Regions from separate parts of the Cupriavidus sp. HY129 genome, predicted to be linked through region 1. Evidence: predicted binding sites of a transcription regulator. Region 1 holds the regulator's gene; each other region holds the start of a gene.

Region 1 (4,154 bases):
CTGGGTGGCCTGCTCGGGCACAAGCAGGAAGATCAGCAGCGCCACCGGTTTGCCGTCGGGCGATTCGAACGGGATCGGCTCGGCCAGGCGCATGAAGGCAGCCAGGGGCTGTTTGAGTCCCTTGATGCGACCATGCGGAATGGCGACGCCGGCGCCAAGACCGGTGGACCCGAGCGATTCGCGCGCGAACAGGTTGTCGGTCACGGTGGCCCGGGCCACGCCATGGTTGTTCTCGAACAGGAGCCCGGCTTGCTCGAAGACCCGCTTCTTGCTGGTGACGGTGACGTCGAGATTAATGTTGCCGGGTGGCAGCAATTTGGCCAAACGATTCATGGGCGATGCACGAGGAGTCAGAAAGGCGAGCCGACGCACATGAGTCGTCCCGCTGCGTTGGGCAATTCAGGCTATTGAGCGCAAAAGGACGCCCGCATTGGAGCGTCCGGCCATTATAGAGCAGGGCCACTGCGCACTTGTGCGCTGCGGCGCCGGCGCCGCGAGTGGTGCCGCGAGCTTGCCGGTCGGATTGCCCACCCAGAAAACTGCACCCGCCGTCGCGCGATCTTTCGCCACGCGGAATGCCGGGCCGGTTGTCCGGGGCCGTCCTGTCTGTAGTTGTTGTATGGCGCAGCATACACCGAGCGGCGTCAGTTGCGAACACCCCCGGCTGACCAAATGTTGCAGGGCTGGTACTCAGGTAACGGGTGCGCCAGCGGCGCATCCGCATCGCGCCCATCAAAAAAGCCGCGCAGATGCGCGGCTTTGCTCTTCCTATCTATCCTCTCAGGGGCGACCTAGTGTCGCCGCCGACTTATTGTTGTTGTAGTTGTTCGGCAGCCATCTGGTACTTGACCGCTTCCCGGTCATGCCCTTGCACGCGGTCCTTGTAGCGGATCACCTGGCGGTCGAGCTTGTCGACCAGACAGTCGATTGCAGCATAAAGGTCTTCATGATGCGCTTCGACGAAGATGTCCTTGCCCTTGAGGTGCAGGTTGATTTCCGCGTACTGACGCTTGTCCTTTTCCTTGTGGTTGTCTACGGATAGCAGCACGCTTACGCCAATGACCTGATCGAAATGTCTGACAATTCGCTCCAGTTTCGTTTCCACATACTCACGCAGCGGCGGCGTGATGTCGAGGTGGTGTCCACTGATCTTGAAGTTCATAGCGCTTCTCCTTCTGAAAGAGCCGCACCAGGCAGGCGGTTGCGGCTCGGCTACAAAGTCTTGCGGAGATTGACTGCGGGGATCTTCAGCGCTTCGCGGTACTTGGCCACCGTGCGGCGTGCGACCACAAAGCCCTGTTCGCCCAGCAACTCGGCGATGCGGCTGTCGGAAAGGGGATTCCTGGGTTCTTCGGCTCCTATCAGTTGCTTGATCAGCGCGCGGATCGCCGTGGATGAGGCCGCGCCGCCAGTCTCCGTGGAGACGTGGCTACCAAAGAAGTACTTCAACTCGAAAGTACCCATCGGCGTGGCCATGTATTTATTCGTAGTCACCCGGGAAATGGTCGACTCGTGTAGACCCAGTGTATCGGCAATCTCCCGCAAAACCAAGGGGCGCATCGCGATTTCCCCGTGCGAGAAAAAGTTCTTTTGACGTTCCACAATTGCCTGCGCAACACGCAGGATCGTGTCGAAACGCTGCTGAATGTTCTTGATGAGCCACCGCGCCTCCTGGAGCTTCTGCTGCAGCCCGGCCGCGCCCGCTTCCCCTTTTGCACCGCGCAAAATCTGCGCATACATGTCGTTGATGCGCAGACGCGGCATCACGTCGGGATTGAGCTGCGCGATCCAGCTACTGCCACTCTTGCGCACGAACACATCCGGTACCACGAAGTCCGCTTCCGGACGGCTGTAGGCATGTCCGGGATACGGTGCGAGCGAGCGGATCAGATCGTGCGCGGCCTTAAGTGCAATTTCGTCAACCTGCAGGGCTTTCTTGAGCCGCGTGTAGTCACGCACGGCCAATAACTCCAGGTGGTGGTTGACGATCGATAATGCAAGGTCCCGCTGTGGATGCTGCAGACGGCGCAGTTGCAAGGTGAGGCATTCTGCGGCGTTGCGCGCACCTACGCCAGGAGGGTCGAAGCTCTGCAGCAGGGTCAGTATCGCCTGCACTTCATCGACTTCGAATTCGAGTTCCTTGGGTAGTTCCGAGCAGATCTCGTCGAGCGTTGCGCCCAGGTAGCCGTCGTCGTCCAGCGACTCGATCAGGAAGATGGCCAGGCCCTTGTCGCGCGTGGAGATCTTCAGCGGCGTGAGCTGTTCCATCAGGTACTCGCGCAGCGTGGGTTCCGCTTCGCGAAGCTGCATCGGCGTCTTCTCGTCCTCGTCGCCCTGAGGCCGGCGAGCGAAATCGTCCAGGCTCCAGTCGCTGCCGTAATCGTCACCCGAGCTGTCGCCGTAGCTGTCGTCTTCGCCGTTGGCGCCGTTCGCGCGATCGTCGCCATTACCTTGCGGTTCGGAAGATGCCGGAGCCGGGGCGCTTTGCACGTTGACCGACCCGTCCGCGGCCACGCGCAGCGGGCTTTCGATCCAGTCGTTCTCGCGTTCGAGCAGTGGATTCTCGGTCAGCGCCTGCTCGACTTCCTGTTGCAGCTCCAGTGTGGATAACTGCAGCAGCCGGATGGACTGCTGCAGTTGTGGAGTCAGAGCCAGATGCTGGGAAAGTCGAAGCTGAAGCGATGGTTTCATGCGACCTATTCTATGCGCATCTTCCCGTTGTTGGAACGGAAATTGCTATCACCTATCGCTGGCACTTCGTGATCGCCAACGGCTAGTTGACGAATGCTGCAAGGCGGCGTCGCGGCCGCTTGATCACATGCGGAAGTTTTCGCCCAGATAGACGCGTCGCACGGACTCGTTGGCGATGATTTCCTCGGGCTGTCCTTCGGCCAGCACGGTGCCTTCGCTGATGATGTATGCGTGGTCGCAGATGCCCAGCGTTTCCCGCACGTTGTGGTCGGTAATCAGCACGCCGATGTTGCGTGCCTTGAGGAAGCTGACGATGCGCTGGATCTCGCCCACGGCGATCGGGTCCACGCCCGCGAATGGTTCGTCGAGCAGGATGAAGCGCGGCGCTGACGCCAGCGCGCGCGCGATTTCCACGCGGCGGCGCTCGCCGCCCGACAGCGACAGCGCCGGGTTGTTGCGCAGGTGGGCGATCTGCAGGTCATCGAGCAGCGAGTCGAGCCGGCGATCGATTTCCTGCTTGGGCAGCGACTTGCCGTTGACCACCTGCAGTTCCAGCACCGCGCGGATGTTCTCCTCGACGTTGAGCTTGCGGAAGACCGAAGCTTCCTGCGGGAGATAGGACAGTCCCATGCGCGCGCGTTCGTGGATGGCCAGGCCGCTGATGTGCTGGCCATCGAGCACGATATCGCCTTCGTCCAGCGCGACCAGTCCGACGATCATGTAGAACGACGTGGTCTTGCCCGCGCCGTTCGGGCCGAGCAGGCCGACGACCTCGCCGCTTTTGACGTCGAGCGAGACGTCCTTGACCACGGTGCGCGAGCCATAGCGTTTCTTCAGATGGCGCACGACCAGCGTGCTGCTATCCGTGGATGGGGCGGAAGAAGCCTGGGCGGCGAGCGTGGCGGTATCGTTCATCGGGTACGGATGGAGCTTGAAACGGTCAGGGCTTGGCCGGCTGCGAGGACGGCTTCAGGTCGAGCGGCGCGCCGGCCGGCGCGCTGGCCGGGTTCGCGCGCGGCGACAGCACGGCGCGCACGCGGCCAGAAGGGTTCCCGGCGGACGCATTGTTATCGCCGCCGGTGGCGGTATAGAACTCGTTGCGGCTGTCGTACGTGATCACCGCGCCGCGGATTTCGTCCAGGATTTTCGCGCCGACACCGGAAACACGCGCCGCGCGTGCATTGCCGATCAGCTTGTTGATCTCCGACTTGCCGTCATATTCGATGCGGTCGCCCCAGCCGTCGATGTACTCATCCACGCCGTCGCGTTTCTGGCGGATATAGGCCTGGTGGCCCGGCTTGGAGGTGGCGATGGCGTACTGATAACCCTCGGGGTCGGTGCGCAGTTCGGCGGCATCAGACTTCAGCACCATCGTGCCCTTGGTCAGCACCACGTTGCCGGTCAGCGTGTAGATCTGCTTGACGTCATCATAGCTGGCGTTGTCGGCTTCCAGCACCAGCGGC
Region 2 (4,154 bases), 1.5 Mb from region 1:
TGGCGGCTTTCGATCATCCCAAGCGACCGTAGATGCTCGGTCACCTCGCGGATCACGGCAGCGCTGACACCATAACGCTCGGCCAGTTGCTTGCCGGTCGGCAGCCGGGCGCCAACGGGAAACGTGCCTTCGGCAATCTCGCCACGCAATTGCTGGATGACGCGCTCGGTCAGGGTGATGGGTCGGGTCTGCATGGGACGACACCTTACCCTTTTCTGGTTATATGAAAACCTAGTGGAACTACTTAATAACTCAGGTGCCGAGCGGGCTGGACCAACTGTTCCAACCCTACTTCTTCAATCGATACGCCAACTGCGGTCGCGTGATCCCCAGCATCCGCGCCGCCGACGAGAGGTTGCCGCGCGTCGTCGTCATCGCCAGTTGCATCAGCTTGGCTTCGATTTGCGGCAGGGACACCTGCTGGTTGAGCAGCTTTTCGATCAGCGCGTCGGCATCCTGGCTGGGCTCCTCGCTGCCGACCGCCTGCTGGCTGGCAAACAGATGGGCGACGTCGATCATCCCGGTGGCAGGTGCCAGCAAGACGCCACGCTCGATCATGTTTTCGAGTTCGCGGATATTGCCGGGCCACGGGTATTGCACCAGCGCATCGCGCGCCCGCGTGGTCAGGCCGCGCACCTGCTTCTGATACAGCGCGTTGAAGCGCTGGATGAATGACTGGGCGAGTTCGGGGATGTCTTCCCTGCGCTCGCGCAGGGCGGGGATCGAGATCGGATAGGTGCTGATCCGGTAGAACAGGTCAGCACGAAACTGGCCGTGCTTGATCGCCTGCGCCAGATTGACGTTGGTGGCGGCGATCAGGCGGACGTTGACCTTGCGCGCCTCCACGCCACCGAGCCGTTCCACTTCGTTGTTCTGCAGCACGCGCAGCAGCTTGACCTGCGCGGCAGGCGGCAGGTCGCCGATTTCGTCGAGGAACAGGGTGCCGCCATGCGCGCGTTCAAAGCGACCGGGGCGCGACTGCTGGGCGCCCGTGTAGGCGCCTTTTTCCACGCCGAACAGCTCGGATTCGATCAACTCGTGCGGGATCGCCGCGCAGTTGACCGCGACGAACGGCTGCTCGCCGCGCGGGCCGTGATCGTGCAGCCAGCGCGCGAACATTTCCTTGCCCGCACCGGTCTCGCCCGTCAGCAGCACGGTGATATGGCTGTCTGCCGCGGCGGAAAGCAGGTTGAAGGCTTCACGGAACGCCGGGGACTGGCCGATCAGGTTGCCCTGGTTCGCGCCACACAGCGTTTCGCGCAGTGTGCTGACTTCCTGCTGCAGGGTGAGCAGGTCGCTGATGACGGAGTCGGGTTCGAAGTACTTCAGGTACTCGGGGTCGTTCCACGTCTCGGCCGGCTTGCCGACGATGCGGCAGAGGCTGTCGCCGCGCCGCTCGCATTCGGTTTCCTTGTAGATGACCAGCCGGTCCATGAACGTGCTGCTGTAGCCCGATGCGTAGCCAAGCTGCACCCAGCAGCCAGATTCCTCGCGGGGCAGGGACTCCATCACGGGCGCCTCGCCCTCCCATGAGTCCTGCCAGAGAAACTCGCCATAGAAGTGGCCGGTGTCGCGGTCGATCTCCAGGCGAACCGGGTCCACGCGCGTGACGCCTTCGAGCATGTGAAGCTGCGGCCCCCAAAGGAAGGCATCGTTGGGCGAACTGGCCAGTTCTTCACTGCGCTCGCGCTTGACCATCTCGGCATCGCGCATGCCTTGCGCGTAGCCCATGCGGATTAGCAGCCCCTTGCCGCGCTCCACGCCGAGCGTATCGAGGATTTCCTTGCGCAGGTAGCTCAGCGCCTCGGTGTGCATCAGCACCATGCGCGACTGGCCAAGGCGGATTTGCGCGGCCTTGGCGTCGATGGTCAGTAGCGAAGCCAGTTCGAACGGCGGCTGCGCGGGGGGTGTTGTCATCCTCGTCACTCCAGATTCCGGCGGGCTTTCGAGCCTCGTTTTTGCGTAGCCTAGCACGGCATCCGGCGTTGCCGGAGCCCGGAAATCCCGCATCGGGAGCGTGTGCTGCAGCGCAGCGCGAGACGATTTGATCATTTGATCAAATCCGCCTGAATCACCTCATCAAATCATCAAGCGGGTTGGCAGGCCCGAATGCGGCCGATCGGCCGCGAGCCCTTGCGCCACAACGGTCTGCATCGCCTGGCACGCCATTCGCTATAGCTCTCCCACCTGAAATCACGAGACAACGCACACGCCCCGCGATGTGCGGCGCACCAGGAGCGAGACATGCCACACCCCCAACAGGCACTTCAAGGTCACTGGCATCACCATGCCCCGCGCTACGTGCGCGTGACCGGGCGCAGCGAGCGCTGGGTGGAGTTCGAGTTCTCGATCGGCGATCCACAGATCTACGTGGAACTGGTCATGCCGCCCGAGCAGTTCCAGTCGTTCTGCGCCGAGCAGCGGGCCGAACTGCTGCAGTGATACCCAAAAATGCCCCCACTCGACATCCGAGGAGACAACCACCATGCAAATCGATATCCGGACTGACGCCAGCGTCACCCCGATCCGGCAGACCTTCGCGCATATCGCGCGCCGGCTCGGCGCCGACAAGCCAGCCACGCGCTATCAGGAGGCGATGTACGACCTGCAGCCGGTCACGAGCTTCCACTACCGGCCGCTATGGCAGCCGCAGTACGAGCTGTACGACGCCCGGCGCACCCGCGTGGTGATGCAGGACTGGTATGCGCTGAAGGACCCGCGCCAGTACTTCTACGGCGGCTACGTCAATGCGCGCGCCCGTCAGCAGGAGACGATGGAGAAGAACCTTGAGTTCGTGGATAAGCGCGGGCTGCTGAGCCGGTTGCCCGACGATGTGCGCGAGCTGCTCACGCTGGGCGTGGTGCCGCTGCGCCACGTCGAATGGGCGGCCAACATGAACAACGCGTCGATTACCGCCTACGGTTTCGGATCGGCCATCACGCAGGCCGCGATGTATCACACGATGGACCGCCTGGGTATCGCGCAGTACCTGACCCGTATCGGGCTGCTGATCGGCGACAAGGCCGCCGTGGACCAGGCCCGCGCCGCCTGGATGGAAGACATGGCCTGGCAGCCGCTGCGGCACGCGGCGGAGGACCTGCTGGTGCGCGATGACTGGTTCGAGCAGCACGTGGCGCAGAACCTGGTGTTCGATGGCCTGATCTATCCGCTGGTCTACCAGCAGTTCGACGCCCGCATGTCCGCAACCGGGCCCGCGTTTTCGCTCGTGACCGATTTCATGTCCGCCTGGTACGCCGAGACCACGCGCTGGGTCGATGCCACCGTGAAAACGGCCGCACAGGAAAGCCGGGAGAACGCGGCGGTCATCGCTGGGTATGCCTTCGGCTGGCTCGATCGCTTCACGCACGCGCTGCGCCCGCTGGCGCACCGGCTGTTCGGCGAGGATGCCGAGTCCGAACTGGCCAATGCCGTCGAAGCGCTGGGCAAGCGCCTGAGCGGTCTGGGCCTGGCACGTCAATGACGGAGACAACCATGAGCGACGCCATCGTATTCATCGCCCTCCAGACCAACGACGACATGCGCCCGGTGATCGAGGCGATCGAGGCCGACAACCCGCACGCCACCGTCAACCACTACCCGGCGATGGTCAAGATCGACGCGCCGGGGCGGCTGGAGATCCGCCGCGCCAGCGTGGAGGAGCGCATCGGCCGCCCCTGGGACGTGCAGGAGCTGCAGCTTGGCCTGATCTCCCTTGCCGGAAACATCGACGAAACCGAAGACCAGTTCGTACTGGCGTGGCGCTGAGCCAGAACCCCAAGACAGGAGACAAACCATGACAACCGCCACTGCCATCGCCTCCGCCGCCCGCGCGGCGACCCGTCCGAAGCTCTCGCTCAAGGAGAAGTACGCGGTACTGACCCGCGACCTCGGTTGGGAGACCACGTACCAGCCAATGGACAAGGTGTTTCCGCACGACAAGTTCGAAGGCATCGTGATCCATGACTGGGACGGCTGGGAAGACCCGTTCCGCCTAACGATGGATGCGTACTGGAAGTTCCAGTCCGAGAAGGAGCGCAAGCTCTACGCGATCATCGACGCGTTCCAGCAGAACAATGGCCAGCTCAACGTGACCGACGCACGCTACGTCAACGCGCTGAAGCTGTTCCTGACCGGGGTGTCGCCGCTGGAGTACG
Region 3 (4,154 bases), 430 kb from region 1:
TCCTGCCCCGCGCTGACTGGCAGACATTTACCAGACAATTGACAGGCCCCCGCCTGTGCACCAATATCAACACGCCCAGATCGGCGCGTGAATAACTTATGTTCGTACTGATCCTGACCCTTCTCGTGGTGGTAAGCGCGTTCTTTTCGATCTCCGAGATCGCCTTGACCGCCGCCCGCCGCACCAAGCTCCAAGTCCTGTCTGAACGCGGCGACCACCGCGCGACCAAGGTATTGCTGCTCAAAGAGGAGCCCGGCAACTTCTTCACCGTGGTACAGATCGGCGTCAACAGCGTGGCGATCCTGGCCGGTATCCTCGGTGAGAAGCATGTCTCGGATCTCGTCTACGGATTCCTGAGTGCGTACCTCGATGCCGGCATGGCACAGCGCATCGCCAACATCAGTTCGTTCCTGATCGTCACGCTGCTGTTTATTCAGTTCGCGGACCTGATCCCCAAACGCATCGCCATGACCTTCCCCGAGGCTTGCGCGGTGCAGGTGATCGGCCCGATGCTGACACTGCTCAAGCTGTTCAAGCCCGTGGTCTGGGTGTTCAATGCAGCGGCCGATGCCACGCTCAAGCTGTTCGGCATTCCCACCAAGCCGGTCGACCAGATCACCACCGAGGACATCGCCGCCATGGTCGATGCCGGCGCCGAGGCCGGCGTACTGCACAAGCACGAACTGCATCTGATCGAAAACGTGTTCGAACTCGATTCGAAGCCGATCACGGCCATCATGACCCAGCGCGACGACGTGGTCTTCCTGACCCTCGACGACACCGCCGACGGCCTGCGCCGCAAGCTGGTCAAGCAACCGCACGCACAATACCCGGTGTGCGGCAAGAATATCGACGACGTGCTGGGCTATATGGAGTCGAAAGTCATCCTGCAACTGCTGCTGGCCGATGAAAGCGGCGCAGCATTGGACAGCATCGGCAAACACTACGACAAGAACGTGCTGGTGATCCCGGACACGCTGACACTCTCGGAGTCACTGACCCGCTTCCGCGAGATGCATGAGAATTTTGCGGTGGTGATGAACGAGTACGGGCTGGTGGTGGGCATCGTCACGCTGGACGACATCGTCGGCGCGCTGATGGGTGACATCCTCTACTCGAACGAAGACGAACAGATCGTGCGCCGCGACGAATCCTCGTGGCTGGTCGACGGCCTGACACCGCTGGTCGACCTGAAGAAGGCACTGGATATCGACGTGCTGCCTGGCGAAGACTATGTGGATACAGCAGCCGGCCTGGTGATCTACTCGCTGAAACGGATCCCGAAGAAGTCGGAAGCGATCACCGTGGCGGGCTTCCGGTTTGAGGTGGTCGACATCGACCATCACAAGATCGACCAGTTGCTGGTTTCAAGGCTGCCGCCGAGCGCTTCGCAACCTGTGGCATCTGGTGAGTGAGGCGGCCTGCAGTGGACAGGGTCTGTCACAAATTGTGACAAATTTTGTCACTCCAGGGCGGCTACTTGGACAAATTACGGCACCTGACACTGACAAATTCTGTCACCAGTACCTCAAATTGATTACCTTTGACTGACAAAATTTGTCAATTTCCGGGCTGCGAGGCTGTTTTTGACCCTGGCACGCGAGTTGCTTTTTGTTGACCCAGCAGCACTCTGGCTGCCTAACAATTCATACTGGGGTCACTCATGAAAAAAGCACGGATGGGAATCAAGCGGGTACAGAAGGGCTTTACGCTGATCGAACTGATGATCGTGGTCGCGATCATCGGTATCTTGGCTGCGATCGCAATTCCGCAGTATCAGGACTATGTGACGCGCAGCCGTTGGACGGACAATCTGGCCTCGATTACGCCGATGAAGCAGGCAATCGCGGAGTGTGCACAGCAAAACGCGCTGGCACCGGCCGCTGGCGCCGCCGCAATCAACGTTCCCGCTTTGTGCGCCGACTTGGCGGCTCTTGGCGCCGCGAACACTGGCGTTGGCTTCACTGCTAACCCGACGCCGGCCAATGGCCAGGTTGTTTACGCCGCCGGCGTCATCACGATCACCGGTATTAACCAGCTGGCAGCCAACGGCTGTACCGTAACGGTCACGCCGCAGCTCTCGGCCTCGTCGATCACGTGGAACCAAGCCACGACCGTTTGCGGCCGTGCGCAAACTGGCGTCTAAGCTTAGCTCGACTTAAAAAAGGGCGCCCCCGGGCGCCCTTTGTCTTTATGAGTGGCTCGTTGTCTCTGCACAATGTTTCTGAGCTTGCCGACTCCCTCAGAGACGAATTGATGGACTTGCTAAGCGAACGCCTGAAGCTTCGCTCCCTGATGAGTTCTCGCTCGAATCCTGCAAACGCTCCGACGATTTGGAAGATCATCCTGCCGGCTGGCGAGCGGGCATCAATGTGCTCGACCAAGCTGCGGAATTGTGTGCCTGCTACTTCGATGCGTTCGACGGTGATGAGTAGTACTTTGAGGGGGTGCGCGATGCGGTCAAATTTGCAGACGACAACGGAATCGCCTGGACCGATTTTTGTGAGCATCTCGTCAAGCGCAGGCCGCCTCGATGTGCCCCCCCCCGAACGCCTCTCGGAAAAAACCGACGCCCGCTTCTCGCAGTGCGTCGGTTTGTGCGTGTGTTTCCAGTTCCTGCGTGCTAACTCGCGCGTATCCGACTAGCATGAGGCCGCTTCATCTGTAGTTGTATGAAACGATCTTTATCGGGCGTCTGTGAGTAATTCCGGTGTCTGTGAGTCGTTCCCGTACCCCGCCGAGAATGTCAGTGCAGAAAAAACAAAACCGACGTTGCTTTCGCAAACGTCGGTTCTTAGTTTTACTACGCTGTTTTTGTCTGCTGGTGGTCGAATCCGTCAGCAGCTTTTTGTTTGGCGGAGAGGGTGGGATTCGAACCCACGGTACCGTCGCCGGTACGCCTGATTTCGAGTCAGGTACATTCGACCACTCTGCCACCTCTCCGGTAACTTGGCCGTCGCTGCGTTAGCGGCGAAACCAAGATTATAGGGATATCCATATCCGGAGCGCAAGCCCCTTCTGTAACTATTTTTACGCTTCCGGTTCCAGACGCGTGATGCCGCCCATGTACGGTTGCAGCGCCTTCGGCACCATCACCGAACCGTCTGCGTTCTGGTAGTTCTCCAGGATCGCCACCAGCGTGCGGCCCACGGCCAGGCCGGAGCCGTTCAGCGTGTGCACCAGTTCCGGCTTGCCCTGTCCGGCGCGCATACGTGCCTGCATGCGGCGCGCCTGGAAGTCGCCCATGCTCGAGCACGAGCTGATTTCGCGGTACGTGTTCTGCGCCGGAATCCACACTTCGATGTCGTAGGTCTTGGTGCTGCCGAAGCCCATGTCGCCCGTGCACAGCACGACGGTGCGGAACGGCAACTCGAGCTTCTTCAGGATCGTCTCGGCGTGGCCAGTCATCTGCTCGAGCGCGTCCATCGACTGCTCGGACGGCACCACCTGCACCATCTCGACCTTGTCGAACTGATGCTGGCGGATCATGCCGCGCGTGTCCTTGCCGTACGAGCCGGCTTCCGAACGGAAGCATGGCGTGTGGGCCACGAAGCGCAGCGGCAGTTTTTCCGCGGCAACGATCGCGTCGCGGACCATGTTGGTCAGCGGCACTTCGGCGGTCGGGATCAGGTAGAAGTTCTCGATAGCGTCCTGGCCATCCTCACCGCCGACCTTGCGCGGCACCTTGAACAGGTCGTCCTCGAACTTCGGCAGCTGGCCGGTACCGCGCATCGACGCGGCATTGACGATGTACGGCACGTACATCTCGGTGTAGCCATGTTCAAGCGTGTGCGTGTCCACCATGAGCTGGACCAGCGCGCGATGCATGCGTGCCACGCCACCCCGCAGGAAGGCGAAGCGCGAGCCAGTGACCTTCGTGGCCGTCTCGAAATCCAGGCCGAGACGGGCGCCGACATCCACGTGATCCTTGATCTCGAAATCGAACGTGCGCGGCGTGCCCACGCGGCGCACTTCGACGTTCTCGGTTTCGTCCTTGCCCGTCGGCACGCTTTCGTGCGGCAGGTTCGGGATCGAGAGCATCGCGTCGCTGATCTGGTCCTGGATCTCGGCCAGGCGCTGGGCGGACGCCTTCAGCGTGTCGCCGATACCGGCCACTTCGGCCATCGGGCCCGAGGCGTCTTCGCCCTTGCCCT
Region 4 (4,154 bases), on a different replicon from region 1:
CACTCCGGAACGGTCCAGCCCTTTTCGGCCATGCGTTGCAGCCACAGGCGCTGCGCATCGGACTGATAGCGGAACTTGCGCCCGCCCCAGCAGATGTCGTCCTCGTTGCGCACCGGTTGGCGCATCTCCGCCGGGCAGTTCGCTTCCAGCCAGGCATGCGCCTCCTGCCGAAATGTCTCCAGTCCGTCCACAATTGTCTCCTTGTTGCGTCCCTGGGAAGCCGTGCCACGCGGGCATCGGTCTGCCGGAAAATCGGATCAAGGTTGTTCCATGCCACAGTCTTATTTTTCTAAAACACTTGCAGAAGGTGGCGGGTACGGCAACTTTTATACAAGCCGACCCAAAGGGCGTCAATACTCCAAAACCTAACCCGGGAGGCTCGCCGAGCGCGAAGACGTGCAATTCGGATGTGATCCGTCGCTCCAGGGTGGCGCGACGCGAAGCGCGAATCATGCAAGCGAGCGCAGTAGAAAATAGCTTAACGTCTGCGAAAATTGATCGAAGCTCTCATCGCGCTTCGAAATCCCGGAGGTTTCGTTGCCTCATTCGACCTGATGGCGGGCGCCGCTCGCAACGGGTACTCAGGCTCGATTCAAGTCTCTTGCCGAGAGAATATTGGTGACAGTCCGGGCATTCTTCTTTTCCATACCATTCATACGAATTTTTTATGGAGACGAGAAAGCTTGCCCAAACGATGAGGCTATTGCTCGCGGGGGAGTAACAACCATGCCCCTACCTGTATGTCTGCACGCGAGAAACAAGGGCGGTTTGGCCAAATGCCACCGGCAATTTGTGTTTTCTTTTCATAAGCTAGTGCCAGTGGCGGAAGTTCAGTCGAAAGCGATGCGACGCAGGAGGGCAGTACACCTGCTTACATGCGTTACCCACTCTCCACATTTTGAAACGCAACAATGGAGGTACAATGCGCCCCACTTTGTATCTCACATATAACAAATGAGCCCCCGGCCTTCTCGTTTGGCGTGTGTAGACGCGCTGAAGGCGGTCAGCTCGCAGCTGATCGTGTTGCACCATCTGGCCTTCTATGGCCCGATGTCCGACGCCGCCCAATCTCTGGCCCCCGGCCTGATCGGCTGGCTGTCTGACTACGCGCGCATCGCGGTGCAGGTGTTCCTGGTCATCAGTGGATTCCTTGCCGCGCGCAGCCTGGCTCCTGCCGGACGCCTGACCGCCCAGAGCCCGCTTTCCACGGTATGGCGCCGCTATCAGAAACTGGTCGTGCCCTACACCGTGGCGATGCTCGTCGCGATCATCGGCGCCGCCATCGCGCGGACGTGGATGCATCACGACTCGATACCCGCCGCGCCGCACCTGACGCAGGTCATCGCGCACATCCTGCTGCTGCACAACATCCTCGATGTCGACGCGCTGTCCGCGGGCGTCTGGTATATCGCAATCGATCTGCAACTGTTCGCGCTGCTGGTATTCGCGCTCTGGTTGGCGCGCGCGGTGTCACGCGATACGTTGCCGCTGGGCGTGCCGACGGTGGCGGCGCTAGCGGTGGCCTCGCTGTTCTGGTTCAACCGTGATGCCACCTGGGATATCTGGGCGATCTACTTCTTTGGCGCCTACGGCATGGGAACGCTGGCGTACTGGGCGTCGAACCCCGATCGTTCTCCGGTGGCCCTGATCGCGCTTGGCGCGGTTGGCGTGGCGGCCCTGACGATGGACTTCCGCCTGCGTATCGCCGTCGCGCTGGTCACGGCGCTGGTGCTGGCCATCTCCCGCCGTGGGGGCTGGCTCGAGCATTGGCCGGGTGGCCGCGTCACCGCATATTTCGGCAAGATCTCTTACTCGGTCTTCCTCGTGCACTTTCCGGTCTGCCTGGTAGTGAACGCCTTGGTGTTCCATTTCGCTCCGGGCCAGCCGATGCTCAACGCGCTGGGGATGTTGCTGGCGTGGGTCGCCAGCAACGTAGCTGGCGCCGTGTTCCATCGCTATGTGGAAGCCGCCAGCCCGCTGCGCGCGGTGATCGAGTTCGTCAAGGAAGGCATTCACGGCCGCAAGTGGACGCGGGGCGAGAAGCCCCAGGCCTGAGCAGCCGGCGCCAACGTACTCAAATCAATGCTGGTGCGGGCGCACCAGCATGTACCGCCCTCGTCATGCATTTCGCACCCGTCCGGTGCGTGCGGAATGTCACCCACGGTAACAACCCCAGTTGAGGGTTGGCATGGCCATTGCCTAGTATGGATATATAAACCTGACCAACTGGTCAGGTTTCGATCCGGGGAGACGAGGCTGCCATGTCCGATCATATCGTTCTGACCTCGCACACACGCCGCGACAAGCCGGCCGAGCCGATTCACTGGGGCGCACCCACGGCGGCCGAGCGGGGGCCAGTCATTGCCAGCCTGACGGACCCCGCGCAGCGCAACGTTATCGGTACCCACGCCGGCGCCTATGCGATCTATCGCGCGTTGGCGGTGGCGGCGGGCAGCCTGCAGCGCGCGCATCGTCCTGACCTGACCGATACATCCCCGGCCGAAGCCATCGGCCCGCACCCGCAGTGGGGCGATCCGGACAGGATCGTGTCGCTGGATCCCTGGGGCCACCTGGTCTCCACCGTCTTCGCCGATCGCATCGCCGCCGGGGTGGACATCCGTCCGACCATCGCCATCACGCGTGCCCATATCAACATGCCCGAACTCATGGCCGCGATCTCGGCCGGCCGGCTGAAGCCCGACGGCGACATCCTCGAGGCCAATGGCGACGTGCGCGTGACCAAGGCGGCGGTGGACCCGGTCTGGTACCTGCCCGGCATCGCGCGCCGCTTCAATATCAAGGAGAGCGTGCTGCGCCGCAGCCTGTTCGAGCAGACCGGCGGCATGTTTCCCGAGCTCGTGACGCGACCCGATCTGAAGGTGTTCCTGCCTCCGATCGGCGGCATGACGCTCTACTTTTTCGGCGATGTCACGAAGCTGGGCCAGCCTGACACCCGTGTGGCCTGCCGCGTGCATGACGAATGCAATGGCTCCGACGTGTTCGGGTCGGACATCTGCACATGCCGCCCGTATCTGGCGCACGGTATCGAGGTTTGTATCGAGATGGCGCAGCAGGGTGGTGTGGGCCTGGTGGTCTATAACCGGAAGGAAGGCCGCGCGCTTGGCGAGGTGACGAAGTTCCTGGTCTATAACGCGCGCAAGCGCCAGGTGGGCGGCGACCGCGCCGAAACCTACTTCGAACGTACCGAATGCGTGGCCGGCGTGCAGGACATGCGGTTCCAGGAATTGATGCCGGATGTATTTCACTGGCTCGGGATCAGGAGGATCGATCGCTGGGCCTCGATGAGCAATATGAAGCATGGCGCGCTGACGGCGCAGGGTATCGAGGTGGTGGAGCAGGTGGCGATTCCCGAGTCCCTGATTCCGGCCGATGCGCGCGTGGAAATCGATGCGAAGGTGGCGGCGGGTTATTTCTCCAGGTACACGCCGCCTGACGCCAAGGAACTCGCCCAGGCAAAGGGCAGGGGGTTGAAGGAATGACTGAATTTCCGGAAGGAGGCAGGGCAGGACGCGACGATGGCTTGGGCAGCGGCTGGCATAGCCCCGTTCCACCCGATCATCCCGCGGGCGTGCTGCTCAGTGCGGAAGCCGTGCGAACGCGTTGCGCGGTGGTGACGGACTTCGTGGCCTCGGGGGAATCCGAGTTGTTCACGTGGCACCCGGACCGCGTTCACGCGATCGCCGACTATGTGGCCGCGACGATTCGCCGCCGCTATCCGACGCTGCAGGTGCCGTATCACAGCCGCTGGCGCCATTTTGAAAGTGGCGGGCCGGGGCAGGCCACGATCAACCGCTGGCAGATCCTGTGCGAGCGCGCGGGCATGTCGGGCCCCGAGCATCGCGAGGAGCGCGCGCGGATCGGTATCGATCTGGTGATCCCGAGCGTGCTGCTCGATGCGGGCGCCGGGCCCGACTGGCGCTACCGCGATGCGGCCAGCGACATGATGCTGACGCGTTCGGAGGGACTTGGCGTTGCCAGCTTCGACCTGTTCGCGCGTGGCGGCTTTTCCGCCGGGCAAGGTGATCCGTTACGTTCCGACGCTGACCGCCTTTGCCGCATCGACGCCTCGACCATTGCCTCGGCGTTCCAGGTGGCGCAGCACAACCCGCTGGTCGGCCTGGAAGGCCGCGCGG

The links. The regulator sigma-54, encoded in region 1, starts transcription at its own class of promoters, with help from an activator protein. The targets are predictions, from matches to a motif close to TGGCANGNAANCTGCTTT.
Region 2: K6G35_RS08070 (phenol hydroxylase subunit) is a predicted target of sigma-54. The motif match lies at 2,159-2,176, and genes of this name have one in related genera.
Region 3: K6G35_RS03435 (pilin) is a predicted target of sigma-54. The motif match lies at 1,594-1,611, and genes of this name have one in related genera.
Region 4: K6G35_RS26615 (GTP cyclohydrolase II) is a predicted target of sigma-54. The motif match lies at 2,185-2,202, and genes of this name have one in related genera.

Annotation. Positions count from the first base shown of each region.
Region 1 is NZ_CP083254.1:317,979-322,132, forward strand. Features, by position in the region: gene K6G35_RS01550 (PTS sugar transporter subunit IIA) at 1-333, opposite strand, end outside; gene hpf (ribosome hibernation-promoting factor, HPF/YfiA family) at 809-1,162, opposite strand; gene K6G35_RS01560 (RNA polymerase factor sigma-54) at 1,213-2,691, opposite strand; gene lptB (LPS export ABC transporter ATP-binding protein) at 2,815-3,606, opposite strand; gene lptA (lipopolysaccharide transport periplasmic protein LptA) at 3,632-4,154, opposite strand, start outside.
Region 2 is NZ_CP083254.1:1,785,130-1,789,283, reverse strand. Features, by position in the region: gene K6G35_RS08080 (FadR/GntR family transcriptional regulator) at 1-194, opposite strand, end outside; gene K6G35_RS08075 (sigma-54-dependent Fis family transcriptional regulator) at 289-1,917, opposite strand; gene K6G35_RS08070 (phenol hydroxylase subunit) at 2,245-2,442, shown strand; gene K6G35_RS08065 (aromatic/alkene monooxygenase hydroxylase subunit beta) at 2,486-3,481, shown strand; gene K6G35_RS08060 (MmoB/DmpM family protein) at 3,493-3,765, shown strand; gene K6G35_RS08055 (aromatic/alkene/methane monooxygenase hydroxylase/oxygenase subunit alpha) at 3,794-4,154, shown strand, end outside.
Region 3 is NZ_CP083254.1:749,106-753,259, reverse strand. Features, by position in the region: gene K6G35_RS03445 (LysR family transcriptional regulator) at 1-16, shown strand, start outside; gene paeA (polyamine export protein PaeA) at 99-1,415, shown strand; gene K6G35_RS03435 (pilin) at 1,664-2,146, shown strand; partial or broken gene K6G35_RS03430 (recombinase family protein) at 2,094-2,522, opposite strand; tRNA gene K6G35_RS03425 (tRNA-Ser) at 2,854-2,943, opposite strand; gene serS (serine--tRNA ligase) at 3,031-4,154, opposite strand, start outside.
Region 4 is NZ_CP083255.1:2,301,243-2,305,396, reverse strand. Features, by position in the region: gene K6G35_RS26625 (acyl-CoA dehydrogenase family protein) at 1-191, opposite strand, end outside; gene K6G35_RS26620 (acyltransferase family protein) at 955-2,055, shown strand; gene K6G35_RS26615 (GTP cyclohydrolase II) at 2,262-3,500, shown strand; gene K6G35_RS26610 (URC4/urg3 family protein) at 3,497-4,154, shown strand, end outside.